Linked DNA regions of Paraburkholderia bryophila. The protein of the gene in region 2 binds, or shares a complex with, the protein of the main gene of each other region. Links are inferred from orthologs where the notes say so. Each region holds a gene or a part of one and is shown on either strand. Other genes may lie near its edges.

What was found.
Region 1: the proteins of groL (region 2) and metK are in contact, whole or in part, in a cryo-EM structure (PDB 8P4O), measured with the Escherichia coli proteins. The link is inferred for Paraburkholderia bryophila from one-to-one orthologs.

Annotation. Positions count from the first base shown.
Region 1 is NZ_JACCAS010000001.1:2,694,752-2,709,995, reverse strand. What follows is about bases 3,802-6,606. They hold metK (methionine adenosyltransferase), read left to right. Parts: upstream 3,802-4,511; coding sequence 4,512-5,702; downstream 5,703-6,606. Other genes in these bases: GGD40_RS12000 (hypothetical protein), read right to left, coding at 5,803-6,171; GGD40_RS12010 (lipid A biosynthesis lauroyl acyltransferase), read right to left, coding at 3,802-4,234. Also shown: GGD40_RS12030 (class I SAM-dependent rRNA methyltransferase), read right to left, coding at 1-572; tyrosine recombinase XerC, read right to left, coding at 664-1,587; GGD40_RS12020 (DUF484 family protein), read right to left, coding at 1,651-2,382; dapF (diaminopimelate epimerase), read right to left, coding at 2,452-3,315; more of GGD40_RS12010, read right to left, coding at 3,350-3,801; GGD40_RS11995 (phytanoyl-CoA dioxygenase family protein), read left to right, coding at 6,877-7,638; GGD40_RS11990 (DUF3185 family protein), read right to left, coding at 7,641-7,847; mgrA (L-glyceraldehyde 3-phosphate reductase), read left to right, coding at 8,083-9,126; GGD40_RS11980 (hypothetical protein), read right to left, coding at 9,214-9,399; GGD40_RS11975 (MFS transporter), read right to left, coding at 9,673-10,881; GGD40_RS11970 (efflux transporter outer membrane subunit), read right to left, coding at 11,076-12,638; GGD40_RS11965 (efflux RND transporter periplasmic adaptor subunit), read right to left, coding at 12,635-13,954; GGD40_RS11960 (efflux RND transporter permease subunit), read right to left, coding at 14,037-15,244. UniProt on the Escherichia coli protein: Catalyzes the formation of S-adenosylmethionine (AdoMet) from methionine and ATP.
Region 2 is NZ_JACCAS010000001.1:2,015,067-2,030,348, forward strand. The notes cover bases 5,506-8,348. They hold groL (chaperonin GroEL), read right to left. Parts: upstream 7,826-8,348; coding sequence 6,185-7,825; downstream 5,506-6,184. Other genes in these bases: GGD40_RS09010 (hydroxymethylpyrimidine/phosphomethylpyrimidine kinase), read left to right, coding at 5,506-5,932; groES (co-chaperone GroES), read right to left, coding at 7,887-8,177. In the rest of the region: GGD40_RS08975 (dihydroorotase), read right to left, coding at 1-21; GGD40_RS08980 (aspartate carbamoyltransferase catalytic subunit), read right to left, coding at 34-1,059; bifunctional pyr operon transcriptional regulator/uracil phosphoribosyltransferase PyrR, read right to left, coding at 1,282-1,836; Holliday junction resolvase RuvX, read right to left, coding at 1,823-2,263; GGD40_RS08995 (YqgE/AlgH family protein), read right to left, coding at 2,260-2,838; GGD40_RS09000 (hypothetical protein), read right to left, coding at 3,034-4,455; GGD40_RS09005 (rubredoxin), read right to left, coding at 4,610-4,780; more of GGD40_RS09010, read left to right, coding at 5,072-5,505; GGD40_RS36660 (FCD domain-containing protein), read right to left, coding at 8,599-8,802; GGD40_RS09025 (hypothetical protein), read left to right, coding at 8,849-9,277; GGD40_RS09030 (TetR/AcrR family transcriptional regulator), read right to left, coding at 9,392-10,012; GGD40_RS09035 (HlyD family secretion protein), read left to right, coding at 10,057-11,322; GGD40_RS36880 (hypothetical protein), read right to left, coding at 11,309-11,431; GGD40_RS09040 (DHA2 family efflux MFS transporter permease subunit), read left to right, coding at 11,415-12,854; GGD40_RS09045 (efflux transporter outer membrane subunit), read left to right, coding at 12,844-14,400; GGD40_RS09050 (HD domain-containing protein), read right to left, coding at 14,550-15,282.

The DNA.
Region 1 (15,244 bases), 680 kb from region 2 along the record:
TCGCTCGCGATCAATGCGTCCGACGGCGCTTCGCCCGCCAGCACGCCGGTGATCTGCTCGAGTCCTTCCTTCTGGCGGATCGACACATCCGAGCGCTCGTAGACGTTCGGGCAGCCGGTCGCGTCGGCCAGTGCGGCGACGATCGCATCCTTCCACGCCTCGACGCCCGCCGCCATGAACTGGCAAACCAACTGGCTGCGCTGGCCTTCGTCTTCGGCGACGTAGTGGTCGACGATCAGGCCGGGCAGGCCGTCCGCTTCGCCGAAAATCAGCCGCACCGCGCCGGTGTCGTGCACCATCGTCTGCCGATGCGCGAGCGCGCGTTGCACGCGGCGCTTGAAGAACGCGTGATCGATCGGCTCGCTTTCGTCGAAGCTCCACACCCGCGCGCGGATCTGCGAATGCGGGCTGTAGGCGGCGCGCGCGAGGAAGCGGCCGTCGTGCGCGCGCACCAGCACGGTGACGCCGGGCGCGGGATTGCCGTCGACGCGGTCGATCGCGTTGGCATAGACCCACGGATGGCGGCGCAGCAGCGACTTTTCTTTCGACGGTTTGAGCGTAACGATATTCATCAGGGTGTCAGCAGAGCATTAAGCCGCGCGGCAAGACGCACGCGGCGAGTGAAGCGAAACCGGAGACTGCGAACCGCCACAACGAGCGGAATCAGTCGCGTTTTTTGGCGCGCGGATGCGCCTTGTCGTAGACGAGCGCGAGATGCTGGAAATCGAGCGCGGTATAGACCTGCGTGGCGGTGATGCTGGCATGGCCGAGCAGTTCCTGCACCGCGCGCAGATCGCCGCTCGACTGCAGCACATGCGTGGCGAACGAATGCCGCAACACGTGCGGATGTACGTTGGCGGGAATGCCGGCGGCGAGCGCCGCGCGTTTCACGCGCTCGCGCGTCACGTTCGGCGACAGCCGGTTGCCGCGCGCCGACAGAAACAGCGGATGCGGATCGTGCTTCACCATCTGGTCGCGCACCGCGAGCCACGCATTCAATGCCTCCAGCGCTTTGCGGCCGACCGGCACGATGCGGCGCCGGTTGCCCTTGCCGAGCACTTCGACTTCGGCGGCATCCAGCTTGAGCCAGCCGGCGGAGCGGTAGCCGTCGGCATCGGCGAAGCGGGCGTCGAGGCCGACCAGTTCCGACAGTCGCAGACCCGACGAGTAGAACAGTTCGAGCATTGCATGATCGCGCAACCCTTCGAGCGATGCGGGCGGTGGGCTTTCCATCAGGCGCGTGGCGTCGTCGACGGACAGCGCTTTGGGCAGCGTTTTCGGCTGCTTCGGCGCGCGCACGGTCGCGACCGGGTTGGCCGGCAGATCGACGCGGCCGGCGAGCCAGCGGTAAAACGCGCGCCATGCCGACAGCCGGTGACTGATCGAACGCGCCGTCAGGCCGCCCGAATGCGCGCGGGACACAGCGCCGCGAATATCCACCGCGGTCAGGCTTTGCAGCGGCCGACCTTTGGCCAGCAGCCGAAGTTCGTCGAGTTCGTGGGTATAAGCGCGTAGCGTATGCGCCGACAGCCGCCGCTCATGTTCGAGATTCGACAGATAGGCGGCGATCGGGTCGGTTTCGGTCACGATGGGCTTTTAGCGGCTGGGGCGGCTTGGGCGGCGGTAGCGGATCGGTTGCACGATCGGCGCTCAGCGCGGCAGCAAACGGCTCAGCGCGGCGCTGGCCAGCGCGCCGATCTGCGTCAGGAAATCGGTCGCCATGCCGTCGTGGAAGCGGCGCGCGTCGGCGGAACCCATCACCAGCAGGCCGAAGGTCGGTGCTTCTTCCTTGCCCTCGGGGTCGCGCAACGCGAGCAGCGCGATCGACTCGGTGACGTGCGCGGCTTCGGACGGCGCTGCGCCGGACGCGCTTTCTTCAGGCGCGGCAGTCGTCGCATTCGCGGACGGCACCAGCCACTGCGCCGCTTCGAAGCCGGTGTTCGCGCCGCAATACGGCGTGGTCAGGCTATTGGCGAAAATCCGCACTTCTTCACCGACGTGGCGCGCGAAGTCGGCTTGTGCATAAGGCTCGGCCACGTCCCACACGCGCAGCGCGGCTTGCGGCACGTCGAAGATATCGCGCAAACCGGTGGCGATCGTGCGCGGCAACGCGTACGGATCGCGCTCGGCCATCACGCGAATGGTCCAGCGGTTGAATTTCGACGCGATGCTGTCGTTCTCGTGGCCGTAGCGCAGCAGTTCGGCGAGGCGGCGTTCGAGATGCTTGTTCTTGTCGCGCAGCATTTCCATCTGCCGTTCCTGCAGCGACACCGCGGCTTTGCCGTGCGGGTTCGCGAGCCGGATGGTCGCGAGTGTCTCCGCGTGGTCGGCGAAGAATTCGGGGTTGGCGAGCAGGTATTCGGCGACTTCGCGATCGTTCATGGTTTCGGCTAAAGGACTACGGGGCGACGCCTTGGGGCGGCGCTTCGGTCAATGGATTCAGGCAGCTAACTAATCGGCCAGCTCAATCTCGCCTTCGAAGACGGTCGCCGCAGGGCCGGCCATCAGCAACGGCTCGTCGGCTTTCGCACTGTCCCACGTGATGGTCAGCTTGCCGCCATGCGTATGCACAAGCACCGGCGCTTCGAGCAAACCGCGCCGGATTCCGGCCGCGACCGCCGCGCACGCGCCCGTGCCGCACGCCAGCGTTTCGCCGGCGCCGCGCTCGAACACACGCAGCTTGATCTCGCTACGGCCGACGATCTGCATGAAGCCCGCGTTCACGCGCTGCGGAAAGCGCGCGTGACGCTCGATCACCGGGCCTTCGACCAGCACCGGAAACGCTTCGACGTCGTCGACCACCTGGACCGCGTGCGGATTGCCCATGGACACGACTGAAATCCAGCGCGTCGTGCCGTTTACGTCGAGCGGCCACAGCGTGTCCGCGCCTTCGCGACGGCCTTCGAGGCCCTTGGTGGCGAACGGCACGCGCTCCGGGTCGAACACCGGCGCGCCCATGTCGACCAGCACCTCGCCGTTTTCCTGCATGGTCAGCGTGAGAGTGCCGTTCTGTACCTGCACACGCACCGTGCGCTGGTCGGTCAGACCCGTGTCGTGAACGAACTTCACGAAACAGCGCGAGCCGTTGCCGCAATGTTCGACTTCACCGCCGTCGCAATTGAAGATGCGATATCTGAAGTCGACGCCTGCGATGGTGGGCTTTTCCACCAGCAACAACTGGTCGGCGCCGACGCCGAAATGCCGGTCCGCGAGCGCGCGCACCTGCGCCGGCGTCAGGTTGACCGGTTGGGTGTAGCCGTCGAGCACGACGAAGTCGTTGCCCGCGCCGTGCATTTTGGTGAATTTCAGTTTCATCACGCTATTGTAAGTGACGCGCCCGCGCCTGCGTTCAATACACGCTGGGTTCGCCCGGCGGCCGGGTTTTGAAGCGCTTGTGCACCCAGTAGTACTGCTCGGGCATCAGCGGAATCTGCTCTTCCAGGAAGGCGTTCATGCGACGGGCGTCCGCTTCGTCGTCGCCGGTGGGGTAGTTCTCCCACGGCTTGAATACCTTCAGCCGGTAACCCTTGTAGTTCGGCAGCACCTCGCCGATGAACGGTACGACCTGTGCATGCCCGACTTCCGCCAGTCGGCCCACCGCGGTGAGCGTGCAGGTGGGTACGCCAAAGAACGGCACGAAGGTGGAGTTGCGCATGCCGTAGTCCATGTCGGCGCCCAGCATCACCGGCTTGCGGTCGCGCAGCCAGCGCAGCACGATGCGAGCGCTGTCGGCGCGGCTCGCCATGTCGGAGCCGAAGCGGCCGCGAGCCGCTTTCGCCACGTCGTCGAGCACCTTGTTGGACATCGGCTGGTAGAGCGCGCCGCACTGCCGGTGCAGCGAGTAGTTGATGAACACGGAGCCGGCCTCGATGCCGACGAAATGCGCGCCAAGCAACAGCGTGGGCGGCATGTCCGGATCCAGCAGGTCGACCTCGCTGTCCACCTGAATGAGTTTCTTCAACTTCTCCGCCGAGCCGAACCACTGGACGCTGCGCTCCACGTAGCTGCGGATCGCGTGGCGGAAGTGTTTCTGCGCGATCTCTTCGCGGTGCTCCGCGCTCCACTCCGGGAAACACAGGCTCAGGTTGATGTGGACGACGCGCTTGCGATTGCTGGGAATCTGATAAAGCAGCCAGCCAAGTCCGTCGCCCAGTCGTGCCACGAAACCGTAAGGCAGTAGTGCCAGAAATTTGAGCAGGCCGATCGCCAGATGGCCGCCAAGCAGACTCAGCATGCCGTCCCTCCGTTCAGGGCGTCGCGCGACGGTTTACTCAAGAAATTCTGGATCGGGTCGAAATGCAACACGGGTGGACACTCTGTGACAAACAAAGGAAGTCGCTATAATAAGTGCTTCGCCGAGTTAATAGACAACTTGCGGGGCGAAGCTGGCGGGTGCGATCCACGTGATAGGCCCCAGCCAGTAAGGTATTCCGCTAAAGCGTCGCCGCTTCAAGGCTCCCGAAGCTGGCTACGTGAAACTCAACCGTAACCACACAACTGGAGTCTGCAACGTGGCAAACGACTATCTCTTCACTTCCGAATCCGTCTCCGAAGGCCATCCCGACAAAGTCGCGGATCAGATTTCGGACGCGATCCTCGACGCCATCCTGACCGAAGACAAGTACTCGCGCGTCGCAGCGGAAACGCTGTGCAACACGGGTCTGGTCGTGCTGGCGGGTGAAATCACCACCACCGCGAACGTCGATTACATCCAGGTCGCGCGTAATACGATCAAGCGCATCGGCTACGACAACACCGAATACGGTATCGACTACCGCGGCTGCGCGGTGCTCGTCGCTTACGACAAGCAATCGCCGGACATCGCCCAAGGCGTGGACCGCGCGCACGACAACAACCTCGATCAAGGCGCCGGCGACCAGGGCCTGATGTTCGGTTACGCGTGCGAAGAAACGCCGGAACTGATGCCGCTGCCGATCCACCTGTCGCACCGTCTGGTGGAACGTCAGGCGAATCTGCGCCGCGACGGCCGTCTGCCGTGGCTGCGTCCGGATGCGAAGTCACAGGTCACCGTGCGCTACGTCGACGGCAAGCCGCATTCGATCGACACCGTGGTGCTGTCCACGCAACATTCGCCGGATATCGAGCTGGCCACGCTGCGCGAAGCCGTGATCGAAGAAGTCATCAAGCCGACGCTGCCGGCCGAGCTGATCAAGGGCGACATCAAGTTCCTCGTGAACCCGACCGGCCGGTTCGTGATTGGCGGTCCGCAAGGCGATTGCGGCCTGACGGGCCGCAAGATCATCGTCGATACGTACGGCGGCGCTGCACCGCACGGCGGCGGCGCGTTCTCGGGCAAGGATCCGTCGAAGGTCGATCGTTCGGCGGCTTACGCCGGCCGTTATGTCGCGAAGAACATCGTGGCCGCCGGCCTCGCGTCGCGCTGCCTGATTCAGGTGTCGTACGCGATCGGCGTCGCCCAGCCGACTTCGGTGATGGTCAACACGTTCGGCACGGGCCGCGTGTCGGATGCGACGATCACGCGTCTCGTGCAGGAGCATTTCGACCTGCGTCCGAAGGGCATCATCCAGATGCTCGACCTGCTGCGCCCGATCTACGAGAAGAGCGCGGCTTACGGTCACTTCGGCCGCGAAGAGCCGGAATTCACGTGGGAATCCACGGACAAGGCTTTGACGCTCGCCGAAGCTGCCGGTACGGAACCGGTCGCCGCGCTGGCTGAATAAGCGCGAGCTGTTCGCTTAAGAAAAACCCCGCCGGGTGTGAGCCTGGCGGGGTTTTTTATTGCTTGTGCGCGGGTTGGGGCGAACTGCTTTGCTTGCGCGTTTAACGGCTCGCAAACGCGAACGCGAACCAGCCGGTGCTGCCGTTCGTCGACATGCGGCGCGGACGGCGGCTCGTGTTTTGCGGCGCGGCAACCGGCGCGAGTTGCGGGGCGGCGAGGCGCAGCGGCGTCGGCTTACGCAGCAGCGTGCGCAGCGAAAAACGTCGCGAACTGCCTTGCAGACGCAGGGCGGAGAAGAACGTGTGGAACCAGGTGCGAATGCCGTCGACCGCCTTGGCATCGCGCCATTGTTCACCCATCGCGCGGGTGCGCGTGGCATGGTGGCGCAGCGCGCGCACGACGTGGCGGCGCGCCGGACGCGCCGCTTTCAGCGCGGCGCGGGTAAGGCGGGTATTCAGAAGAGTATGCATGGCTTCACAAGTGGGCAACGCGACGCGTGTCGGAAGGTGCGTCAGTCAGAGCAGCAAATGTGCCAATGACAATGTCGCAAGGAACGGCGCGAATGCCCGGGATTTGATCGGAAAAGGCACGGAGGCCGGTGATATTGGCCTTAGCGGCCAGTATGCGGCGCGCTAGTGCGGGAATGGCGTTAAACATGTATGCAGGCTACACGTGATTCATGACGTCAGAAAGTCGGTTTTTACCCTGCGAATCGGGGTTTTTACGGAGTGAAGCAATGGTGCGCGTCGACGGGGTCGCGCCCGTTGCGACCGATTATCGTGCGTGTTTGCCCATTTGGCGTGCGGGCATTTTGCCGCGTCGCGGGTGACGCGGTGCGCACCTAGGATTCGCTACGAGAAATCGCAGATTCTTAATCCATTCGTATTGAATGATTAATCCTCAGGCATTTTTGGATTGATTCTGGAATACCCGATCGTGGTTCATTACGTCTGTGAAGTAATTCGATTTCACTCTAACCTCGTGGCAAACGGGCCATTCGATTTTCGAACGGACAGTGGGCGAATGCGGATGAGGGAGACACGGTTCTATGTGGTCAGGTCACCTCACTCGTCGACAAATTTGCGCTACGTCCTTCCGCACGGCGAAACTGCGCACCGTCCGATCGCGCCCGCTTTACAATCGAGGGATCAGCTAGTCGACGGTAACGGAACACCATGTCACTTCATTCGAAGAAAGAGCAGATTCAGACGTTGCGGGAGCAGGGTTTTGTCGTGGTGCCCGGATTGGTGTCGCCCGAGCGTTGCGATGAGTTGAAGCAGATTGCACAGCGCCAGTTGCACGAAGCCGCGGCGCCAATCGAGTTCGAAGCCGATCTGAAATACCCCGGCGCGCCGGATTCCAGGCATGCGCCGGGCGGCCAGACGGTGCGGCGCTTGCTGGACGCGTATGGCCGCGCGCCGGCCTTTGCGCAATGGGCGACCGCGCCGGAAATTCGCGGCTGGATGGAGTTGTATTTCGGTGAAGAACCGCGCCTGTCGCGGGCGCATCACAACTGCGTGATGACCAAGCATCCGGCGTACGGCAGCTTGACCGGCTGGCATCGCGACGTGCGCTACTGGTCGTTCGAGCGCGACGATCTGGTGTCGGTGTGGGTGGCGCTCGGCTCCGAAACGGTCGACAACGGCGCGCTGTGGCTGGTGCCGAAGTCGCACAACGCATCGTTCACCTCTGAACGCTTCGACGAGGCCAAGTTTTTCCGCTCCGATCTGCCGGACAACGAGGCATGGATTCGCACCGCGGTATCGCCCGAACTCAAGGCCGGCGACGTGGTGTTCTTCCACTGCAATACGCTGCATTCGGCGGGCAAGAACCTCAGCGACCAGGTGAAGTTTTCACTGGTGTACACCTATCACGGCGCGAGCAATGTGCCGTTGCCGGGCAGCCGGTCGGCGGCCAAGCCCGAGGTGGCGTTCTGAACTTACCGCTTGCGCCCCGACAACGCGACGCCGGTCAGCCCGGCGATCGTGGCCGCCACGCCGGCGACGATCAGCATGATCGCCTTATTCGTCGGCGAACCCGTGAAGACACGCGAGACCTCGCTGCTCACCGAGTTGAACGCCTGTCCGCCGAAATACAGCAGCACGATACCGCCGACAATCAGCGCGATTGAAATCGCCTTCACCATCTACTTCTCCCATCAGTTCGGTCCGCGCAAAGTGTAGGGGACGTGCAAGCAATCGTCCATCCCGCATACTGGGCCTCTGCACGGTTCACGTCGATTGGCTACCATAGCGGACCAGCCGTCTATAACAACACGTCGACAACACGTCGAACGACACATCGCGAAGTACGCCTCCCGCAGCATGCGATTGCCTCACGCCCGCACTGGTTGGGCAACCTCAACTTCAAGGACACAAGCAATGGCTTACGAAGCAGCTTCAGAACGCTATTCGGACATGCAGTACCGCGTCTGCGGCAAGTCGGGTCTCAAACTGCCGGCGCTGTCGATCGGCCTGTGGCACAACTTCGGCGATACCACGCCGATCTCCACGCAGCGCGACATTCTGCGCACGGCCTTCGACCTCGGCATCACGCACTTCGACCTCGCGAACAATTACGGGCCGCCGTACGGCAGCGCCGAAACCAACTTCGGCCGTCTGTTCAAGGACGACTTCAAGCCGTATCGCGACGAGCTGCTGATTTCGTCGAAGGCCGGTTGGGACATGTGGCCGGGCCCGTACGGCCAGGGCGGCGGCTCGCGCAAGTACGTGCTCGCGAGTCTCGACCAGAGCCTGCAGCGCATGGGTCTGGACTACGTCGACATTTTCTATTCGCATCGTTTCGATGCCGATACGCCGCTCGAAGAAACCGCCGGCGCGTTGGCCACTGCCGTGCAGCAAGGCAAGGCGCTGTACATCGGGATTTCGTCGTACTCGGCCAGCAAGACGCTTGAAATGGCGAAGCTGCTCGCCGAATACAAAGTGCCGCTGCTGATCCATCAGCCCGCATACAACATGCTCAACCGCTGGATCGAGCACGAGTTGCTGGATACGCTGGAGCAGGTCGGCGCGGGGTCGATCGCGTTCACGCCGCTCGCGCAAGGTCTGCTGACCGGCAAGTATCTGAACGGCGTGCCGCAAGACGCACGCGTCAATAAGCCGGGCGGCGGTTCGTTGAAGCAGGAGCATTTGAGCGAGCAGAACATCGAGCACGTGCGCAAGCTCAACGACATCGCGCAGCGTCGCGGCCAGAGCCTCGCGCAAATGGCGCTCGCCTGGGCGTTGCGCGACCCGCGCGTGACCTCGGTGCTGATCGGCGCGAGCCGTGCGGAGCAGGTGCGTGAAAACGTGGGCGCGTTGAAGAACCTCGCGTTCTCGAAAGACGAGCTCGCGGAGATCGACCGCTACGCGACCGAAGGCGGCATCAACCTGTGGGAAAAACCGTCGACGGATCAGGCGATCTGATCCCCGGCGCGTTCATGCCGTTGTCGTTGCCGCAGCAGTAGCAACAGAAAAAGCCGCCCGTGAGGCGGCTTTTTTTCGCCGGTTTCGCTAGACCAGCGCCGGCAGACCTTCGACCAGCACGACCGCGAAGACCACGCCGATCAGTGCGCCGAGCACGCGTAGCACGTTGTGCCGAAACTCCGTCTTGCAGGGCAGCGCGCCGACAAACAGAGCGCCGGCTAGTGCCATCGGAATCACCAGGATGAAATCGCCGATCGTGAAGTAGGTCGTCATAGTCGTCTCCGTAACCTGATACTGGCGTAGGCAGCGGCGCCATGTTGGCGTCATGCAACTGCCCGGCTCGATTCGAGTATAGGAGACGGTTCGACCGTCATCGCTTCGCTTTGCGGCGCTGCAGCGGCTATTCGCAAGCCGCTGAACCCGGCGCGCCAAGGCTTGCCGCGATTGGCGCGGCGCAGCAAATGGGACGAAAACAGTGAAGCGTTTGCTTACACTGGCCTTTCCTTTTGCGGTTTTTCGATGCAGAGCGGATCGAAGCGTCAGCCGTCAGACCGTGGCGCGTTCGCGTTCATGTCCACGCAAGCGAAGTGCCGCCAGCATGCCGATCACGAGCAGCACACCGACGAGTCCCGCGACACCGTTCCATCCATAGTCGGCCCAGATGTGGCCGCCATAAGAGCCGACCACGCTCGAGCCGATGTAATACGCGAGCAGATACAGCGCAGCGGCTTGGCCCTTGGCCTCTTTCGCGAGGCGTCCGACCCAGCCGCTTGCCACCGAGTGTCCGGCGAAGAAACCGAACGTTACGCAGGCAATGCCGAGCGCGATCGCCGCGAGCGGGTGCAACAGCGTGAGGGCGAGACCGAGCGCCATCAACAGCAGGCTCGCCATGAGCACGCGTGCGCGGCCGAAGGTATCGGCCATGCGTCCCGACCACGGCGACGCGACCACGCCCGTCAGATAGACGATGAAGATCGCACCGATCTCCGTCTGGTTCAACTGGTAAGGCGGCGCGAGCAACCGGTAGCCGATGTAGTTGTACAGCGTCACGAAACTGCCCATCAGCACGAAGCCGAGCAGAAACAGCAATGGCAAACCAGGCCGCGTGAACTGCTTCAGTAAGGCATTGCGGTGATGGCCGAAACCGAGTCCACGCCGCGGCACGAAATGACGCGACGGCGGCAGCAGCGCGCGAAAGGCGAGCATCGACAGAATGCCGAGCACGCCGATCGTGCCGATCGCCACCCGCCATGAAAACAGATCCGCCACGACGCCCGTAATCACGCGCCCCGCCATGCCGCCGATCGCCGTGCCGCCGACGTAGAGGCCCATCGCGAGACCGAGCCCGTCGGGATGGACTTCCTCGGCGAGGTACGCCATCGCGACGGCCGGCACGCCGCCGAGCGCGAGCCCTTCAAGCGCGCGCAATACCAGCAACTGATGCCACTGCGGCGCGATCGACACGCCGATCGTCAGTAGCGCCGACACGGTGAGCGACATCGTCATCAGCTTGTGACGGCTCCAGCCTTCCGATACGAATCCGGCGATGAAGATGGCGAGCGCGAGCGCCGCCGTGGTCACCGACAGCGACAGGCTGCTTTGCGCGGGCGTCACGTTGAACGCGGCTGAAAAGGAGGGCAGCAGAGGCTGCACGCAGTACATCAGCGAGAACGTGGCGTAGCCGGCGAACAGCAGCGCGATGCTGGCGCGCCAGTAGGCTCGCGTGCCGCGTTCGAGGTAGGAGAGACTGGCGATGTCGGGCGTGTCGGACGTGGACGCGCTCGACGAGGCGGGCGAGGCGGACGATGCAGACGAAGGGGGAACAGCCGAAGTAGCAGTCCGGTGGGATTCCGGCGACGCGGTCACGAAACAATCTCCTTGGCGAGCGCGGGTGAGTCGAAGGTGTTAAGAATACGCTGAAAAGGCCGTGTGGATCGGCGAGCCGGGCACTACCCGTGCGCCGCCGCCTCGCTCGCCGCCGTTGCCGGATGCACGATCTGTTCGTCGGTGGGCAGCGCGGACGCATCCCAGCCGCCGCCCAATGCCTTGATCAACGCGACGCTCGCGGCCATCCGGCGGCGCGCGATCGACACCGCGTTGCGCTCGTTGGTCAGCGCGGTGGTCTGCGCGACGACGACATCGAGATAGGTGATCGCGCCGTTCTTGTAGCGGTTCGAGATGACCGCCAGCGAACGCTGCGCGGCGGCGACGGCGTCGTCCTGCGCGGCGGCTTCCTGTTCGAGCACGCGCAACGCGGCCAGGTTGTCCTCGACTTCGCCGAATGCGCTCAGCACCGTCTGCCGATATTGCGCGACGCTTTCGTCGTAGTGCGCGCGGGCCTGTTCCTTCACCGCCGCGCGTCCGCCGAAGTCGAGCAGCGTGCCGGCCAGCGCCGGTCCGAGCGACCACAGCCGGCTCGGCGTCACCAGCCATTGGCTGTAGTTGGTCGCTTCGAGGCCGCCCGTTACCGACAGAATCAGGCTGGGGAAAAACGCCGCCGTCGCCACGCCGATCTGCGCGTTCATGTCGGCGATATGGCGTTCGGCCGCCGCGATGTCGGGGCGTCGTTCGAGCAATGCCGACGGCACGCCCGCAGCGGCCACGACCGGCACCGCGACGAGCGGCGCCACCGGCAGTGAAAACGTCGAAGGCGGCTGGCCGGTCAGAATCGCGATCGCATGTTCAAGTTGTGCGCGCTGCACGCCAATGTCGAGTGCTTGCGCCTGGGTGGTCTTCAGTTGCGTTTGCGCCTGCGCGACGTCGGCGTCGGTGGCGATGCCGCCGGCGTAGCGGTGCTGCGTCAGATCGAGCGCTTCCGTGTAGGCCTTGATCGTGTCGTCGAGAAGCTGGCGTTCCTGATCGAGCCCGCGCAATTCGAAGTAATCGGTCGCGAGTTCGGCTTGCATGGACAGCAGCGCGGCGTCGACGTCGGCGGCACTCGCCTGCGCTTCGGCCTTCGCGCCTTCGACGCTGCGCGACACGCGGCCCCACAAGTCCGGCTCCCACGATGCATCGGCTTGCACGAGGTAGTCGTTCAGCGTGAGGCCGGCGGTCGACTTGTGCAGCACGTTGCTCGAACCCCGTGCGCGCGAATAGTCGCCGTTCGCGCTGACCACCGGGAAGTAAGTCGAGCGATATTGCGCGACTGTTGCGCGGGCGGCGCGAAAACGCGCTTCGGCGGCCTGCACGGTCTGGTTCGCGGTGGCGACCTGCTGTTCGAGAGCGTCGAGCGATGGATCGGCGTAGACGTTCCACCAGGCGCCGCGCGTGAGCGTGTCGGCGGGTTGCGCGGGCATCCAGCCGGTGCCTTCGAGTTCCTTGTAGGTGGCGGCGGTCGCCGCCGGTGGTTTGACGTAGTCGGGGCCGACGGTGCAGGCGGCGAGCAGACAGACTGAAGCGAGCGCCAACGCCGACGTGCGCAAGGTGATGCGCGTGAGCTGAGGCGCGCGATCGCTGACGCGCTTGAGTTGCGGCGCGCGAACGCGGCGCGAGGGGGGCGTTGGCGCGTTCATGACGATGCGCTCGCGGATGGACTCGCGACAGAGTGAGCGGCAAAGTGAGCAGCCGGTGTGTTTGCAGCCGCGCCGGGCGCACCGGACGCGCCGGCCGAACCTTCACCGTTCGCCGCTGCACCCGAAGCACCCGAAGCCCCCTCTCGCGGCACGATCCGCACCGGCGCCCCATCGACGATCGAATCCTGCGGGTTCAGAATCACCTGCTCGTTGCCCTGCAAACCCGACGCGACCGCCACACGCGTACCGAAGTCCGTGCCCAGCGACACCGTGATCAGCTTCACCTTGTGCTGCGCGTCCACGGTCGCGACCTTCACGCCGTCCGGCCGGAACAGAAACGCATTGCCCGGCAGCGTGAACGGCGCCGCGCCCGTGCCCAACGCGAAATGCACCTGCGCATATGCGCCGGGCAGCAAATCGCCGTTGCGATTGTCGACGTCCACTTCGACCAGCATGGTGCGCTGTTGTGGATCCACCGCGCCCGCCGTGCGCGCCACCGTCCCGGGATAGTGTTTCGACGGCGTCTCGGTCAGCGTCAGAAACGCCGTTTGTTGTGCGCGCACCTGTTGTGCGTAGGCCTGCGGCACGTTCACATACACCCGCAAGCGGTCGGCCTGCGCGACGTGGAACAGTTCCTTTGCCGGTCCGCCCGAGCTGCCCGCGTCGATCAGCGCGCCGACATCCACGTTGCGCGCCGTGACGATGCCGTCGAACGGCGCGTAGACCTTCTGGAACGATTGCGTCTTTTCCAGACGCGCAACATTGAAGCGCGCCGCGTCGAGCGTACCTTTCTTCGCCAGCATGTCGCCGACTTTCTCGTCGGTTTCCTGCTTCGACACCGACTTGCTTTTCAGCATGTCGGTCCAGCGGTCGGCGGTGCTTTTCGCGAGCGCGTAGTTGGCGTCGGCATTCGCGAGATCGGCGCGCGCGGCGCGCAGTTGATCGTCCACTTCCGGCGTATCGATTTCGGCGAGCAGTTGGCCGTTTTTCACGTGCGCGCCGATGTCCGCGTACCACTTCTTCAGATAGCCGTTGGTGCGCGCGTAGATCGGCGTGTCGAGAAAGGCCTGCACGTTGCCCGGCAGCACGAGATCGAGCCCTGCCGTCGATTTTTGCGGTCGCACGACTTCCACGCTCGTCTGGCTCGCGTGTTCGGCATCGCGTTCGAGCGCGGCGTGCGCGTCGTGGCGTGACCAGATGCCTTGCGCGGCGAGAGCGATCACCACCACGGCCACGGCCACAACGATCAATCGCGTGCGTTTACTTTTCGCCGGTTCGTGCGAGGTGCCGGAACCATCCGGACGGTGTGCTTCCATCAAACTTCCCCTGTGAAGATGCGTGGGCAGTCAGCGCTGCCTCTTGTGATGCTCGCCATTGCGTTCGCCGCCACGATGCGCGTCATGGCTTCTGCACCACATGCTCCGCCGCGCGCAAACGCCGCGCCGCGAGTCGACGATAGATCATCGAGAACACCACCGGAACGAAAATTAGCGTGGCCAACGTGCCGATCGTCAAGCCGCCGATCACCGCGCGCCCGAGCGGCGCATTCTGCTCGCCGCCTTCGCCGAGACCGATCGCCATCGGCACCATGCCGATCACCATCGCGAGCGCCGTCATCAGCACCGGACGGAAACGCGTGAAGCCCGCTTCGATCGCGGCGCGCGTCGCGTCGCCGTGTTCGAGCAGGCGTTCACGCGCGAAGCTGATCACCAGAATCGAGTTCGCGGTCGCGATGCCGATACACATGATTGCGCCGGTGAGCGCCGGAATCGACAGCGTGGTGTGCGTGAGAAACAGCATCCAGACGATGCCCGCGAGCGCACCCGGCAGCGCCGTGATGATGATGAACGGATCGAGCCACGACTGGAAATTCACCACGATCAGCAGATACACCAGCAGGATCGCGAACACGAGACCGGCGAACAGACCCGAGAACGAATCGTTCATGGTCTGCACCTGGCCGCGCACTTCGACGCTCGACGTCTTGGGCAACTCGGCCTTGGCGTCGTCGATGATCTTGCGGATATCGTCGGACACGCCGCCGAGATCGCGGCCGTCAGCGGTGCCGTAAATGTCGATGGTGGTCTGCGCGTTGTAGTGGTTCAGCGTCGCGTTGCCGGCCTCGCGCGTCATGGTGGCGAGCGAGCCGAGAATATTGCTGCGGCCGTTCGCGTTCAGCGGAATGTTGGCGAGCGATTGCAGCGAATCGATCGTGTATTGCGGTGCTTCCGTGATCACGTTGTAGCTGACGCCATTGCGCGGATTGAGCCAGAACGTCGGCGTGGTTTGCTGGCTGCCGGACAGCGTGATCAGCAGGTTGCTCGCGATATCGCGTTGCGTGAAACCAGCTTGCTGCGCGCGCGTGCGGTCCACGTCGATGAAAATGCGCGGCAAGTCGGCGGGTTGCTGGATGCGCGCGTCGGCAAGCCCGGGCACTTTGCGCAGACGGTTCAGCAGGCTGGCCGCGAACACGCGATTGCCCGCTACGTCACGCCCCACGATCTGAATATCGATCGGCGACGGCATGCCGAAGTTGAGCGTCTGACTGACGATATCCGCCGGCAGAAACGCGAACTGCACGCCGGGGAATTCGTCGGTAAGCGTGC
Region 2 (15,282 bases):
GCCTTGAATATGAATCTTCATGCGCTGCCTTTTTTAATCGTGATTACCCGCGACGATGCCCATCACCGCCATCCGCACCGCGATACCGAACGTCACCTGGTTCAGAATCACCGATTGCGGACCGTCGGCCACCTGCGAATCGATTTCCACGCCACGGTTCATCGGCCCCGGGTGCATCACGATCGCGTCGGGCGCGGCGAGCGCGAGGCGCTCCGGCGTGAGCCCCCAGCTCTTGAAGTACTCCTGCGCCGACGGCAGCAGCGCGCCGCTCATCCGCTCGTTTTGCAGGCGCAGCATGATGATCACGTCGACGTCTTTCAGGCCTTCGTCGAGGTTGTGGAACACCCGCACGCCCATCTGTTCGAGACCGCCCGGCAGCAGCGTGCGCGGACCGATCGCGCGCACTTCCGGCACGCCGAGCGTGGTCAGCGCGTGAATATCCGAGCGCGCGACCCGCGAATGCAGAATGTCGCCGACAATCGCCACGCGCAGCTTGGTGAAATCTTTCTTGTAGTGGCGGATCGTGTACATGTCGAGCAGACCCTGGGTCGGGTGTGCGTGACGGCCGTCGCCGGCATTGATCACGTGCACGTGCGGCGCGCAATGCTGGGCGATCAGGTACGGCGCGCCGCTCGACGCATGACGCACGACGAACATATCCGCATGCATCGCCGACAGGTTGTTGATCGTGTCGAGCAGCGACTCGCCCTTGCTGGTGGACGACGCGTTGATGTTCAGATTCAGCACGTCCGCCGAGAGCCGCGTGGCGGCGATTTCGAAGGTGGTGCGGGTACGGGTCGAGTTCTCGAAGAACAGGTTGAACACCGACTTGCCGCGCAACAGCGGCACCTTCTTCACTTCACGATCGGTGACGCTGACGAATTGGTCGGCGGTATCGAGAATGTGATTGACGATCGCCTTCGGCAAACCCTCGATCGACAACAGATGTTTGAGCTCGCCGTTTTTCGTGAGCTGCGGGTTGCCCTTCAGGAAGCCATAACGGAAGCGCTCGGTGGCGCTGTCGGCGGAATCCTTGGGGGCCTGGGGGGCGGTGTTCATGGTGTACCTGCTTCAAATACGGGCTTCAACGTGATCGATGTCGATGCGGACTGCGTGTGACGATGCCACGCCGGGTTGCTTCGCGTGCGCTGCGGCTGCGGCGGCCGAGGCTGCTGCGGTGCCGGCTTGGAAACCTGTGTTGCGAGGGCGTGGAATGGCTCGATGCGTCGCGCCCATTGCGATGCGTGCGACGCGCGTTGGCGCCCTATCGCGGCGCCCCGTTCAATCGACGCGTGCTTCGGTGTGGAACGTGAAACGTGGGCTGCCTGCTTCAGCGTTCGCGCCGCCACTGGCGTCGCGAGCCAGCACGAGCGTTGCATCCGCCGGCACCTCCACCACGCCGCCGACGAAACGCGCCGCAACCGGCAACTCGCGTCCGCCGCGATCGGCGAGCACCGCCAGTTCGACCGATGCCGGCCGACCATAGTCGTACAGCTCGTTCAACGCCGCGCGAATCGTGCGGCCGGTGTACAGCACGTCGTCGACCAGCACGATCCGGCGGCCGTCGACGGAGAACGGCAGCGAGGTCGGGCTCGCCTGCGAATGCAGGCCTTTCTTCGCGTAGTCGTCGCGATGCAGCGCGACGTTCACCACGCCGAAGCTCGCCAGGTTCAGATCGCGCGCGAGCCGTTCGGCAAGCCACGCGCCGCCGCTATGAATGCCGGCCAGCACCGCGCCTTCGGCGCCGTCCTGACCCGCGCCAAGCTGGTCGCCGTACACCGCGCGAATCTGGTCGAGCAACGCGCGATAAAGCGCTTCGGCGTCAATGGAACTCATGATCGTCGGACAGTCCGTCTAGATATTGCTGGAGGATGATGCTGGCGGCTTCGGCGTCGAGCATGTCGGCGCGGCCGTTGCCGGCGCGAATTTCCGCCTTCGCCTCGACCGACGAATAGCGTTCGTCGATCCACGTGACGGGCAGATTGAAGCGGCCGTTCAGTTGATTGCCGAAGCGCTTCGCGAGTTGGGTCATTTCGTGCGGCGTGCCGTCCGGGTGCATCGGCAAGCCGACGACCAGCGCGTCCGGTTTCCACTCGGCGATCAGCTTGCCGACCGCTTCGAAGCGATATTCGCGACTGCGGTTCTGCACGATCACGAGCGGCCGCGCGCTACGCGTCAGCGAATTGCCGACCGCCACGCCGATGCGTTTTTCACCGTAGTCGAACGCAAGCAGCGTCGCCTCACGTCCGGCCGCCAGGCTCATGCGTGACCCGCTTCGCCCGACAGCATCGACAGATTGATGCCGAGCAGCGCGAGCGCCGCTTCGAGACGTTCTTCGGCGGGTACGTCGAAAATGATTTTGGGGTCGGCCTCGACCGTTAGCCAGCCGTTCTTCGAGATCTCTTCTTCGAGCTGGCCCGCAGCCCAGCCGGCGTGGCCGAGCGTGAGCAGGAAACGTTCCGGACCCGTGCCGCTCGCGACCGCTTCGAGCACGTCTTTCGACGTGGTCATTTCGAGGCCGCCCGGCACCGACATGGACGACGTATACGGATCGCCCTCTTTTGGGTCGTGCAGCACGAAGCCGCGCTCGGTTTGCACCGGGCCGCCGAAATACACGGGTACATGGAGGAGAGGTTCGATCTCGAGTTTGAGATCGATGCGACTGAAGAGCGCTTGCAGGTCGATATCGGTCGGCCGGTTGATCACGAGGCCGAGCGCGCCGCGCTCACTGTGATCGCAAAGGTAGACCACCGTTCCTGAAAACGTCGGATCGGCCATGTTCGGCATGGCGATCAGGAACTGGTTGGTCAGATTGATGCGATCGGTACTCTTGGACATAGTTCGGATTTTAGCAAAGACGATGCAGGATGGCGGGCTTTGAGCGTGGGACTGCGATGTGTGCCGCGAGCCATCGACGGCGAATCAGGTTGCACTCTATCACGCACGCGCGCGTGTGCCATGGCGTAGGGTGCGCGGCGTTTCGCACGAACGTGTTTATGTGCTCGCGGGCCGCGCTATTGCTATGGGCAAATCTTATTCGCCGCCCTGCTCGATCGCGCGCGTCAACGCGGCAAGGCCGGCCAGCGCAACGCCACCACTGGCTGGCGCAACACCCGCAGCCACCTTGTGCAGCGTCGCACGCAACGCTTCGGCGCTTTGCTCCAACGTACTCGCCGCCGGCGCACCGACGATCACGTGCGCGCGCACCGCAGGCGTCGCGACTGCGGCGTGCGCGCGACGCCGCCACGCGAGCCCCAACGCATCGGCCAGCAGCGTCACATGACCGAGGCCCAGCGCGCACGCCGCGGCGCCGAGGCGGTAAGCGGCGTCGCCGGCTTGCAGCGCTTCGCTCGGATCGGCTTTCTCGGGCTGGTCGGCCGCGCGGGCATGCTCGGTCAATGCGGCGATCGACGCATCCGCGGTCTGCAGGAAATCTTCGTACGCGTGCGAGTTGACCGCCAGCACGCCCAGCTCGCGCGTCAGCATGCCGCGCGCCGCGTTGAGCGATTGCGCCTGCACGGCGCCCGCCTCCCACAGCATTTCCGATGCCTGGGTGCCCGCGACGTGCCAGTCGACGGTCAAGCCGTAGTCGTGCAGCACTTCGACCTGATCGGCGTCTTCGGCGGCGGCGCCGAACAGGGCGTAGTCACGCCACAGTAACGCCAGCGTGGCCCGCACCAGCGAGCGCGGCGCGCGCAGGATACCGCGTGCATGATCGGCCAGCGCGAGATTGCAGCGGGCGTAGAAACGCCGCGCATCGACTTCGCCGGTTGCCCGGCCGCCGACCCGCAACGCTTTCGCGCAAGCCTTGGCGAGCCGCCAGAAATCGTAGGGGTCAGGACCGGCGAGTTCGGTGAGCACGGCGTCCAGTTCGTCGAGCGCCGCGTTGGTGAGTGCCCGCGCGGCCGCGCTGCCCGTGTCGGGCTGCGCGCGCAGCACCGGCAGCAGCGCGCGTTCATAACGCGCCCGCAAATGGGCCAGTTGATCGGCGGACTGTGCGTGCATCGACACCGGCGGCACCGGACGCGCGGTCAGCGCAAGATCTTCGAAGACGACGGTGGAACCGGGCGTGTGCTCGGACAAATGCGCGCACACCGCGCGATAGTGATTGAAGAGTGCTGGTGAGCAGGACAGTTCGCGCAGATTGTGGCGTTCGAGCGCCGCGCGGAAATCACGCAATGCCGCGCCGAACACCGCACGCGCATTATCGGCGCCGGACGGATCGTCTTCCGAGAGCGGCGACAGCCGCACGAGGGCGTCAGCGAAACGCTGCGCGCTCAGCCAACCGGCCGCGCGCAACGCGTGCGACGCACGCAGCAGCGCCGACGTGCTCTCGGTATGTTGTTCGAACGCCAGCAGTGCTTCGGCCAGCGCAAGCTCAGCGGGACGGACCGCGCCACCGCGTGGATTCGGCAAGGCGTCGAAGGAAACGGGTGCGGCGGGTCGTGAAGTCATGAGCGGGCGACAGGAAGCTGACGGGCCGCCGCTTCGCGCCGCACGCTGACTGCTCGGCTAGCGCGCGAACCGGTGACAGGACAATGACAGATTACCGCTGCGGCAGGACACCCACGGCGCGCTCGATGACCTTGCGCGCCGCCGGATCGCAACCTCAGATCTGGACCATCTCGAAGTCTTCCTTGCGCGCGCCACATTCCGGGCAAGTCCAGTTAATGGGAACGTCCGCCCAGCGGGTGCCCGGCGCAATGCCTTCGTCCGGCAAGCCGGCTTCTTCGTCGTAAATCCAGCCGCAAATCAGGCACATCCAGCTTTGATATTCCATTCTTGTGTCGCGCAGTAGAGTCCGTGGAAACGGGAGCCATGATGGTACCGTGTTGCCGCCCCAATGCCTAGCAATCAGAAGCGCGCAAGCGTAGCGCGCGGCAGCCTTTGCTTATGCCGTTTGCGTCGGCTCAAGAAGGCTGTAGCGGCGGCTTGCCGCACCGGTGCTGGCGCTTACACACGACCACGCACGCGGGCGTGCGAAAAAACGCCCCCGCGACGGTTTAGGCCGCATAATTGAGCCAATAGCGCACGGTCCGCGCCCAAATTTAGCTCCTTTTTGCAAATTTTCATGCCCAGCGACACACCTCCGATCGTCCTCACCTTCGGCCTCTCCGATCCCACCGGCGGCTCCGGCCTGCAGGCCGACCTGATGACCCTTGCCAGCATGGGCTGCCATGGCGTCTCCGTGCTCACGGGCTACACCGTGCGCGACTCGGCCAGTTGCGACGAAGTCACCGGACTCGACCCTGAAGTCGTCGCGACTCAAGCGCGGATGCTGCTGGAAGACATGCCGATCGCGGCATTCAAGGTCGGCGCCTGCACGCGTGCGGAAGTGGTGAGCGCGATTGCCGAAGTGGTTGCCGACTACGACGACATTCCGCTGATTCTCGCCCCCGACTTCACGCTCGACGACGAGCACGTGCTCGCCGCCGACGAACTGCGCGAAGCGATCGCCGACCTGCTCGCGCCGCAAACCACGCTGCTGGTTGCGGACGCCACCACGCTGCTCGCGCTGGCCCAGCCCGACGGCGACGCTGAAGCGCCAACCTTGGACGCGGCGATCTCGCATCTGCTGTCGCAAGGCTGCGAATACATTCTGTCGACGGAAACCGGCACGCACCGGCACGTGAATACGCTGTTCAGCGAAGACGGCCAGTTGCGCCAGGACACGTGGGACCGCGGCAGCCATCGGATCATGGGTTTGACGGACACGCTGGGCGCGGCAATCGCCGCGTTGCTGGCCAACGGGCAAGACCCCGCCGAGGCGGTGCGCGAGGCGCAGGAGTATCTGTATCAGGCGGTGCGCAATGCGTTCCGGCCGGGCATGGGCGCGTATCTGCCGGATCGTTTCTTCTGGGCGCGCAGCAGCGACGATGAAACGCCGCCGACCGCCGGCAAAGGTGCAACGCCGGGTGAAGCACGGCATTGAACGCTGGCGTGAGGCGCTGGCGTTTATCGCTGTCGAGATGCGTCAGCCACGGTAGCGCACTGTGCAATCACTAGAAGAAGCCCACATTCGTGCGGGCTTCTTCTTTTTCCGCACGAATCGCGCTGACATTCAACACCCTCGCCCCAAAAGCAAAAACCCGCATTTCTGCGGGTTTTTGCTTTTGGGAAGCTCGCCTCGCAGCGTGCCTCCCCATGTGTTTCCAACCGAGCCTCTGACGAGGCCCAATCGAAATTACATGTCCATGCCCATACCGCCCATGCCGCCGGGCATACCGCCGCCCATCGGAGCATCTTCCTTCGGCAGTTCGCAAACAGCTGCGTCGGTCGTCAGCAGGAGACCTGCCACCGATGCTGCGTTTTGCAGAGCCGTGCGCGTGACCTTCGTCGGGTCCACGACACCTGCGTCAACCAGGTCGACGTACTCGCCGGTTGCTGCGTTGTAGCCGTAGTTGCCCGTACCGGCTGCCACTGCTGCCACCACGACGCTGGCTTCTTCGCCACCGTTCGTGACGATCTGACGCAGCGGTTCTTCCATCGCGCGCAGCACGATCTTGATACCTGCGTCCTGATCGGCGTTAGCGCCCTTCAGACCGGCGATAGCCGTACGTGCGCGGATCAGCGCGACGCCGCCACCAGCCACGATGCCTTCTTCCACAGCTGCGCGCGTTGCGTGCAGTGCGTCTTCGACACGTGCCTTCTTTTCCTTCATTTCGATTTCGGTCGCAGCGCCAACCTTGATCACTGCAACGCCGCCTGCCAGCTTGGCAACGCGTTCTTGCAGCTTTTCACGGTCGTAGTCCGACGTTGCTTCTTCGATTTGCGTGCGAACCTGCTTCACGCGCGCTTCGATCGTTGCACCTTCGCCAGCGCCGTCGATGATCGTGGTGTTTTCCTTACCCACTTCGATGCGCTTCGCCTGACCCAGTTCAGCCAGCGTTGCCTTTTCGAGCGTCAGGCCGGTTTCTTCAGCGATAACTTGACCGCCGGTCAGGATCGCGATGTCTTCCAGCATGGCCTTACGGCGATCGCCGAAGCCCGGTGCCTTCACAGCAACCGTCTTCAGGATGCCGCGGATGTTGTTGACCACCAGCGTTGCCAGTGCTTCGCCTTCGACGTCTTCTGCGATGATCAGCAGCGGACGGCCAGCCTTGGCGACTTGTTCCAGTACCGGCAGCAGGTCACGAATGTTCGAGACCTTCTTGTCGTGCAGCAGCACGAACGGGTTGTCCAGAACGGCGACTTGCTTGTCCGGGTTGTTGATGAAGTACGGCGACAGATAGCCGCGGTCGAACTGCATACCTTCGACAACGTCCAGCTCGTCTTGCAGCGACTTGCCGTCTTCAACCGTGATCACGCCTTCCTTGCCGACCTTGTCCATTGCTTCAGCGATACGATCGCCGATCGACGAGTCGCTGTTAGCCGAAATCGAACCGACTTGCGCGATTTCTTTGTTCGTCGTGCACGGCTTGCTGATCTTGCGCAGTTCTTCGATTGCAGCCGTGACAGCCTTGTCGATACCGCGCTTCAGGTCCATCGGGTTCATGCCCGATGCAACGTACTTCATGCCTTCGCGGACGATCGACTGAGCCAGAACCGTTGCGGTCGTGGTGCCGTCACCTGCGTTGTCGCTGGTCTTGGAAGCCACTTCCTTGACCATTTGCGCGCCCATGTTCTGGAGCTTGTCTTTCAGTTCGATCTCTTTCGCGACCGAGACACCATCTTTCGTGACCGTCGGGCCGCCGAAGCTGCGTTCCAGGACCACATTGCGGCCCTTCGGACCCAGCGTGACCTTCACAGCGTTCGCGAGGATGTTCACGCCTTCAACCATCTTGGCACGGGCGGAATCACCGAATACGACGTCTTTAGCTGCCATCTTCTAACTCCTTGAATTCTTTGGGATATGACTTATGACCGGGAAAAGTAGCGACCAGCGCTTACTTCTGCACCACGGCCATGATGTCTTCTTCGCGCATCACGAGCAGTTCGTTGCCGTCGACCTTGACGGTCTGGCCTGCGTACTTGCCGAACAGGACGCGGTCGCCGACCTTCACGTCGAGCGCGATTTGTGCGCCCTTGTCGTCACGCTTGCCCGGGCCGACTGCCAGAATTTCGCCTTGATCCGGCTTTTCTGCTGCGGCTTCGGGGATCACGATGCCCGACGCAGTCTTGGTTTCTTGATCCAGACGTTTGACGATCACGCGATCATGCAAAGGACGAAGGTTCATACATACTCCTCTCTTGATTGAGACTGAAGAACGCTGAGAAAACCCGGCTGGCGGAGCCAACCGGCGATGTTGTTAGCACTCTCGTGCAGCGAGTGCTAATTATATGGACGGGTGGTGACAAATTCAAGAAGGGATGGGATGTCGAGCTTCACTTAAGTTTGAACCTTGCTCACTCAAGTTCGGACCCGCGACGGGCGTCCGGGACCGCGACGTCACAAATTCACTTTGACAAACAGTGACTTAGCCTCTGAACGGCTGCGCCGTGGAGCCGCGCACGCCAGTCGCACCCGGGGGCATCTCCAGCAAAAACGCTCGTGTAAACCGGGAGATCGGCATTCGGCTAAGGGTAAACCTCGAAATAGATCACGCTCCTCGCTCACGCTCGGGGCGAGGAAATCTTCGACGTCGCGTCCGCGCCGCCTCAGCCGCCCTCGATCCAGCGCGTGCCCGACGCCTTGAGATGGCTGCGAATCGCCGACTGGGCGGCTAGCGGATCACGGTCTTCGAGCGCGCGATAAATCGCCTCGTGCTCCACCAGCGCCGCCGCCCAGGTCTGGCTCGTCTCCGCGTGTCTGCTAAGGCGCGCTGAGATCGGGCTATGCCGCTCGTCGAACAGTTCGGCCATCGAGAGGCAACCACGCTTGCAGGTGCCCTGCGCCCATGCGTCGATCGTGCTGACCGACGATCTGAAGCATGTCGAGCAACTCAAACTATTTTTGCTGAACCTCGGACACACGTTCCTCGCCGAACGCTGGCTGCTCGATGCCCGGCCGCAAGACGAGACGGTCTACCACGCCATGCAGGACCCCGCGCTACGCAATGAACTCGAGGCGGTCTGGATGGACGAGGTGATACCGGTGTTCGAGGCGCAGGGAAAGCGGGAGGATGCGCTTGCGTATCTGGACGAGGTGCGCGACCGCTTCATGAATCCGTTTCTCCATCACAGGATTGCCGACATCGCGCAGAACCATGGCCAGAAAAAACAACGGCGAATCGTGCCCCTGCTGGAGCTGGCTACATCGCTCGCGGCTGGCAGGGGGACCTGGATTCCGCAGGCGCGGTTAAGGTTGGCGACGAAAACGGGCTCGGCACAGGGCTAGTCGAGACGGTTTTGCCGATGCCGTTGACGAGCAGCATGAACATGACTTCCAGATCCTGCTGCGGCACTACCGTTGCGTCCATCTGTTTCAACGCAGCCCCGTCGACTTGAAGCCTCAAAGAAACGGCTCGAGCGCGTTCGCCGCCACGAAGATGGCTAGCGTCTGATTGATGTGGGAGCGGATCTCTCCACGCAAGGCTTCCAGATCCTGTCCTAGCATGGCCCGCATCATGAGCGGCGCCACGATGGCATCCAGCATCTGAGTTGCCAGAATCCGCGCATTGCGCTTGACTGCCGCCCGGGTTCGCGCGTCGCGGGGCTGCCCCGAATGCTCCGTAATCACGGCCGTGACCGCTTCGATCGAGCGCAAGCGGCCTCGTTCGTGCGCCAACTGAGCAAGCAATGGGAATCTCGGCGCATCCGCCACGACCATTCTGATCAGTCCAATCACCTCGTCACTCAACAGACGCGTCACCAGCGCCCGGGTGGCATACGTTAGCCGTTCCAGCAACGAATCGAATTGGGGTGACTCCTGGATGATCCGCATGCTGCGTTCCACGCTTCGTCTCACCACGTCGGCGAAAAGCGCTTCCTTCCCCGCGTAGCGGCTGTAAACCGTGGCCTTGCTGGCGGACGCCTTCTCGGCAATCCGCTCCAACGATGCCCCGGCAAAACCATACTCGAGAAACATCGAAGTCGCGGCATCGAGAATCCGCTCTTCGACCTCGCCCGCCATCGACGCGGACGGGCGCCCTTTTCGTAGAGATGGGCGCGTGCTGGATGGGCAAGCTACCTGGCCGCTATCGCTATCGTTGGAACTACGTTTCATCGTGCTGCCCGTGGGGAAAATTATTTTCAGATTATCACAATATTTTAAATAGAACGGTACCGTACCGTTCCATTGTAGTATCCGGCTTATCCGCCCAATTTCTGGAGAAACCGATGGCCGGCAGTGAGAGTGACCAAGAAACGCCGTCCGGGGTGCAGCAAGATCCCGAACGCGCGGAGGCTAACCAGGCGCCAGCCAGCCCAAGGCGCAAGCGCCTGAACCTGCTGATCGGCGCAACGGTACTGACCGTGGTCGTCGTTGCAGGCCTATCGTACTGGCTGCACAGCAGGCATTATGAAAGCACGGACGACGCGTTTATCGACAGCAACCAGAGCCAGATTGCGTCCCAGATCAGCGGGCGCGTGATCGAATTGCTGGTCGCCGATAACCAGCACGTCGACAAGGGTCAGCCCATCCTGCGAATCGACCCGCGAGACTATCAGGTCAAGCTCGAACAGTCGGAAGCTCAGGAAGCGAACGCCGTCGCGCAGGTCGCGCAGGCACGCGCCGATCTCACCGTACAGATCGCCAATCTCGCGCAGCAGGAAGCGCAAGTGCGCGTGTCCGAGGCCGATCTCGTGCAGGCGAAGCAGGACCTGGCGCGCTACCTCGGTTCGGATCCCGCGGCGATCACGCGCCAGCAACTCGATCAGAGCCAGGCGAGCGCCAAGAGTTCGCAAGCCAAGCTCGACAGCGCCAGGCAGGCAGTCACTGCGGCCCAGGCGCAAATCGTTTCGCAACAGACCAAAATCGATGCGGCACAAGCGTCCGTGCGCCAGATCCACGCCGATGTCGACAACGCCAGATTGCAGTTGAGCTATACGGAGGTGCTTGCGCCCCAGGCGGGCAAGATCACGAAAAGAACCGTGAATCTGGGCAACTATGTAACGCCCGGCCAGGCGCTGGTCGCGGTGGTCCCTAACGACATGTGGGTAACAGCCAATTTCAAGGAAACGCAGCTTATCCATATGAAGGTTGGGCAGCCGGTCGACGTCACCGTCGACGCCTACCCGGACACGGTGCTGCACGCGCACGTCGAGAGCCTGCAGCGCGGCACCGGCTCGGTGTTCAGCAGCCTGCCCGCTGAAAATGCCACGGGCAATTACGTCAAAGTGGTTCAGCGCCTGCCCGTGAAAATCGTTTTCGACGGCGACGACTGGCGCAAGCTACCGCTAGCGCCGGGATTATCGGTCGACCCACGCGTCACGGTGCAATGACCATGGCCGTCACGCATGCGTCGCTTCCCAGGTCGGCGGCCGGATCGTACAACCCCTGGCTGATTGCCGTGATCGTCTCCATCGCCACGTTCATGGAAGTGCTCGACACGACCATTGCGAACGTCGCGCTCAGACATATCGCGGGTGGCCTCGGCGCGAGCCAGGACCAGAGCACCTACATCACGACCAGCTATCTGGTGAGCAATGCGATCATTTTGCCGATCAGCGGATGGCTGGCGAATGTGGTGGGACGCAAGCGCTTCTACATGATCTGCGTGTTCATTTTCACGGTCAGCTCGGTAGCTTGCGGGTTTGCGACATCCTTGCCCATGATGATCGCCTTCCGGGTATTTCAGGGGCTCGGCGGCGGCGGGCTGGCACCGGTTGAACAGAGTATTTTCGCCGACACGTTTACGGAAGAAAAACGCCCTTTGGCCTTTGCGCTATACGGCCTCACCGTCGTCACCGCGCCGGCCATCGGCCCGATGCTCGGCGGCTGGATCACCGAAAACTATTCGTGGCACTGGGTGTTCCTGATCAACTTTCCGGTCGGCATCGTCTCCCTCGTGCTCACCGGCATGTTCGTGAGCGACAGCAAGCTGGTGAAGGAGGAGCGGCGGGCGCTGCTCACGAAGGGACTGCGCATCGATTATTTTGGCTTCGTGCTGGTTGCCGTGGGCTTCGGGTGCCTGCAGATCGTGCTCGACAAGTTCGAGCGCGAAGACGGTTTTTCTTCGCAGTTTATCTGTTGGTTCGCGGCCATCGCGGCCGTGTCGCTGCTCACGCTGATTGTCTGGGAGCTCAGGGTGAGTCAGCCGATTGTGAATCTGCGGCTGTTCAGATCGCGCGCCTTTGCGATTAGCTGCGGCGTCATGTTCGCGTTTGGTTTCATCATCAACAGCACGACGCAACTCCTGCCGCAATTCACGCAGGCCCTGCTCGGCTATGACGCAACGAACGCGGGGTTGACGCTCGGGTTGGGTGGTCTGGTCACGCTGTTTTTCATGCCCATCGCTGGCGTTGTCACGGGGCGCGTGTTTCAGCCGAAATGGCTTGTCATGATGTCGCTCGTGGGTACCGGCGTCGCGCTCTTCAATGCGGCGGGGCTGAACCTGAACATCAGCTTCTGGGACGTTTCACTGTCGCGGCTGTACCAGGTCATCTGGCTGCCGTTCCTTTTCATTCCGCTGTCCGCCGTGCAATTCGTCGGCATACCGCCCAAAGAGAACAATAACGCTTCGGCGTTGATCAACATGATGCGCAACCTCGGCGGAAGCTTCGGCGTCTCGCTGGTGACCACCCAGCTTGCCTGGCGTGAACAGTTTCACCATGCGCGGCTCGCCGAACATATCACGCCCTACAACGGCTTTACCACGTCGCTCAGTTCGATTGCCTCGACCGTCGAGCAGCAAGCGTCCGTCATGAGTTACCTCGACGTCTTCATCATGCTGGGCTGCTTTGCGCTGGTGCTCGCCCCGGTTTGTATCCTGTTACCCAAGCTGCCCAAGGGAGCTCAGATCAATGCGCACTGATTATCGATGGCTGCCGCTGGCCTGCCTGGTTGGCGCCGGCGTGTCACTGATCATGTCCGGCTGCACGATGGGGCCGGACTTCAGGCACCCCACTATCGCAGCACCGGATCAGTGGAGCGGGCCTTCCGCAGCGAACCCGGCGGCTTCCGTCGCCGTTGCCGAACCGATCGACCCCGCGTGGTGGAATAGCTTTGGCGATCCGCTGCTCACGGAGTTGGTCACGCAGGCGATCCAGAATAATCTGGATATCAAGGTCGCCGCTGCGCGGCTGGCCGAGTCCCGGGCGCAACTCGGCCAATCCAGGGCGGCGGAATTCCCGACACTCGACGGCAACGCCTCCTATACCCGTGAATTCCAGAGCCCGGATGGTGTCATCGGTCTGCTGGGCGGCACGGGAAGTTCGACGCCGGGCACCAGCACGAATGGCCTCGGCGGCCGGCAAGGAGGCGTACCGACGCAGGGCGCGACATCGAGCGGTCTGCCGCCATTCAATCTGTATCAGTACGGATTCGATGCCTCCTGGGAACTCGATCTATGGGGTCGCGTGCGACGCACCGCCGAGAATGCGAGTGCCACAGCCGAAGCGCAAGAGGAGGCACGACATGACGCGGTGGTATCGACGACGGCGGAAGTCGCGCGCGACTATCTCGACCTGCGCGGCATCCAGGAGAAGCTCCGTATCACCAGGGAAAATCTGGCTTACGCGCAGCGTACCGTCCAGTTGACAGCCGATCGCGCGCACCACGGATTGGCGACCGATCTCGATGTGGCCAATGCGCAGAGCCAGGCGGCATCGACAGCGGCAGATATCCCGCAGGACGAGCAGCAGCAGGCCCAGCTCATCAATGCGATCGGGCTGCTGCTGGGCGAGTATCCGCAGGCGCTCGCCGCACGGTTGACCGCGCCGTCGGCCGCACCGGTGGTGCCGCCGCGCGTGCCGGTCGGACTGCCGTCCGAGCTGGCGCACCGTCGACCGGACATACGCGAGGCGGAAGCCACGTTGCATGCGGCGACAGCCAACATTGGCGCCGCCAAGGCAGATTTTTTCCCGAAGATCACCTTGTCCGGCAGCGTGGCGATTCAGGCGACCCAGTTCACCAACCTGGGAAGCTGGGGCGCGCGCAGTTATAGCGCTGGACCCAGTCTGTCGATACCGCTCTTCGAAGGCGGCCAGTTGCGGGCGACGCTTGCCTTGAGAGAGGCGCAGCAGCAGGAGGCTGCAATCAATTATCGCAAGACGGTTTTGTCGGCTTTCAAGGACGTGGACGATGCACTGACCGGCTATGCCGCAGAGCAACGGCGTCGGGATCGTCTTGATGAAAGCGTGCAGGCGTCACGACGAGCGCTTGAGTTAGCCAATAAGCGCTATGTCAGAGGGATCTCCAATTACCTCGATGTACTGACAGCACAAAAGACCTTGCTCACCAACGAGGAACAACTGGCTGACAGCACGGCGACGGTAACGACCAATCTGGTGGCTTTATACAAAGCCCTGGGGGGCGGCTGGGATATCGCGGAAGCAAAAGTGAGTGACGCAGCGCAATGAGAAATTTAAAGGAAAACCGATGAGATGCCTGCTGCTTCTACCTGGCGTGACTTTTCTGTTGTCGGGTTGCATTCCGCCGCCCCCGCCGCCGGAATGAATGCCGGCAAAACGCCAACGATACGGAAAAGTATCGCCTGCCAACAAGGCCCCTAGCCCCGCTTCAGCGCCAGCTCGCAAGGAACCTGGAACATCTCCCCGGCAATCGACCCGGCCCGCGCGACCGCATCGGCCGGTACGAACACATAAAACCGCCAGAGATCCGCATACCTGTCCTGCAAAGCACCGATCTCCGCGAACGCTGCACTGCCGGCGTCGTTCAGCAGTTCAAGCCCGCGGCTGGTCTCAACCGGCACGGCCGCTTCCTTCATCGCGGAGAGCGCGGGACAGTACAAGACCACATCCGCGAACGGCAGGTCCAACTTCTCCGCCAGTTCCTTTTCGACTGCCGCTCGTTGAACACGCGACACATGGTAGCGGCTCACCCACTCCTTGCGCAGTTCCAGCGGCACGCTGCGTCCCGACACCACGTAGCCGCGTTTAAGCAGATCGCGATTCAGCGTGCGTTGCGCAAGCGCGGCAGCGTCCGCCACCCCGCAACGCGCGAGACGATCCAGCAGTGTCCAGTCGTTGAGTTCGAGCAAATCGCTCTCGGCGAGCACACCGTGATCGAGCGCGATCTCCACTGATTTGGAAATCATCGCGCCCGCGACCACCTTGGTGTGGTGATAGTAAACACGCTCGGTGAGGTAGTACCGCAGTCGCAGCACGCCGATGATCTCGGAGCGCGCGTCCGGACGGTCCATGCCATGTCTGGCGAGCCGGATCACCAGCCGGTCGGCGTGCTCGGCGAAGCAGCGGAAAATCCGGTCGTCGTAATTCTGC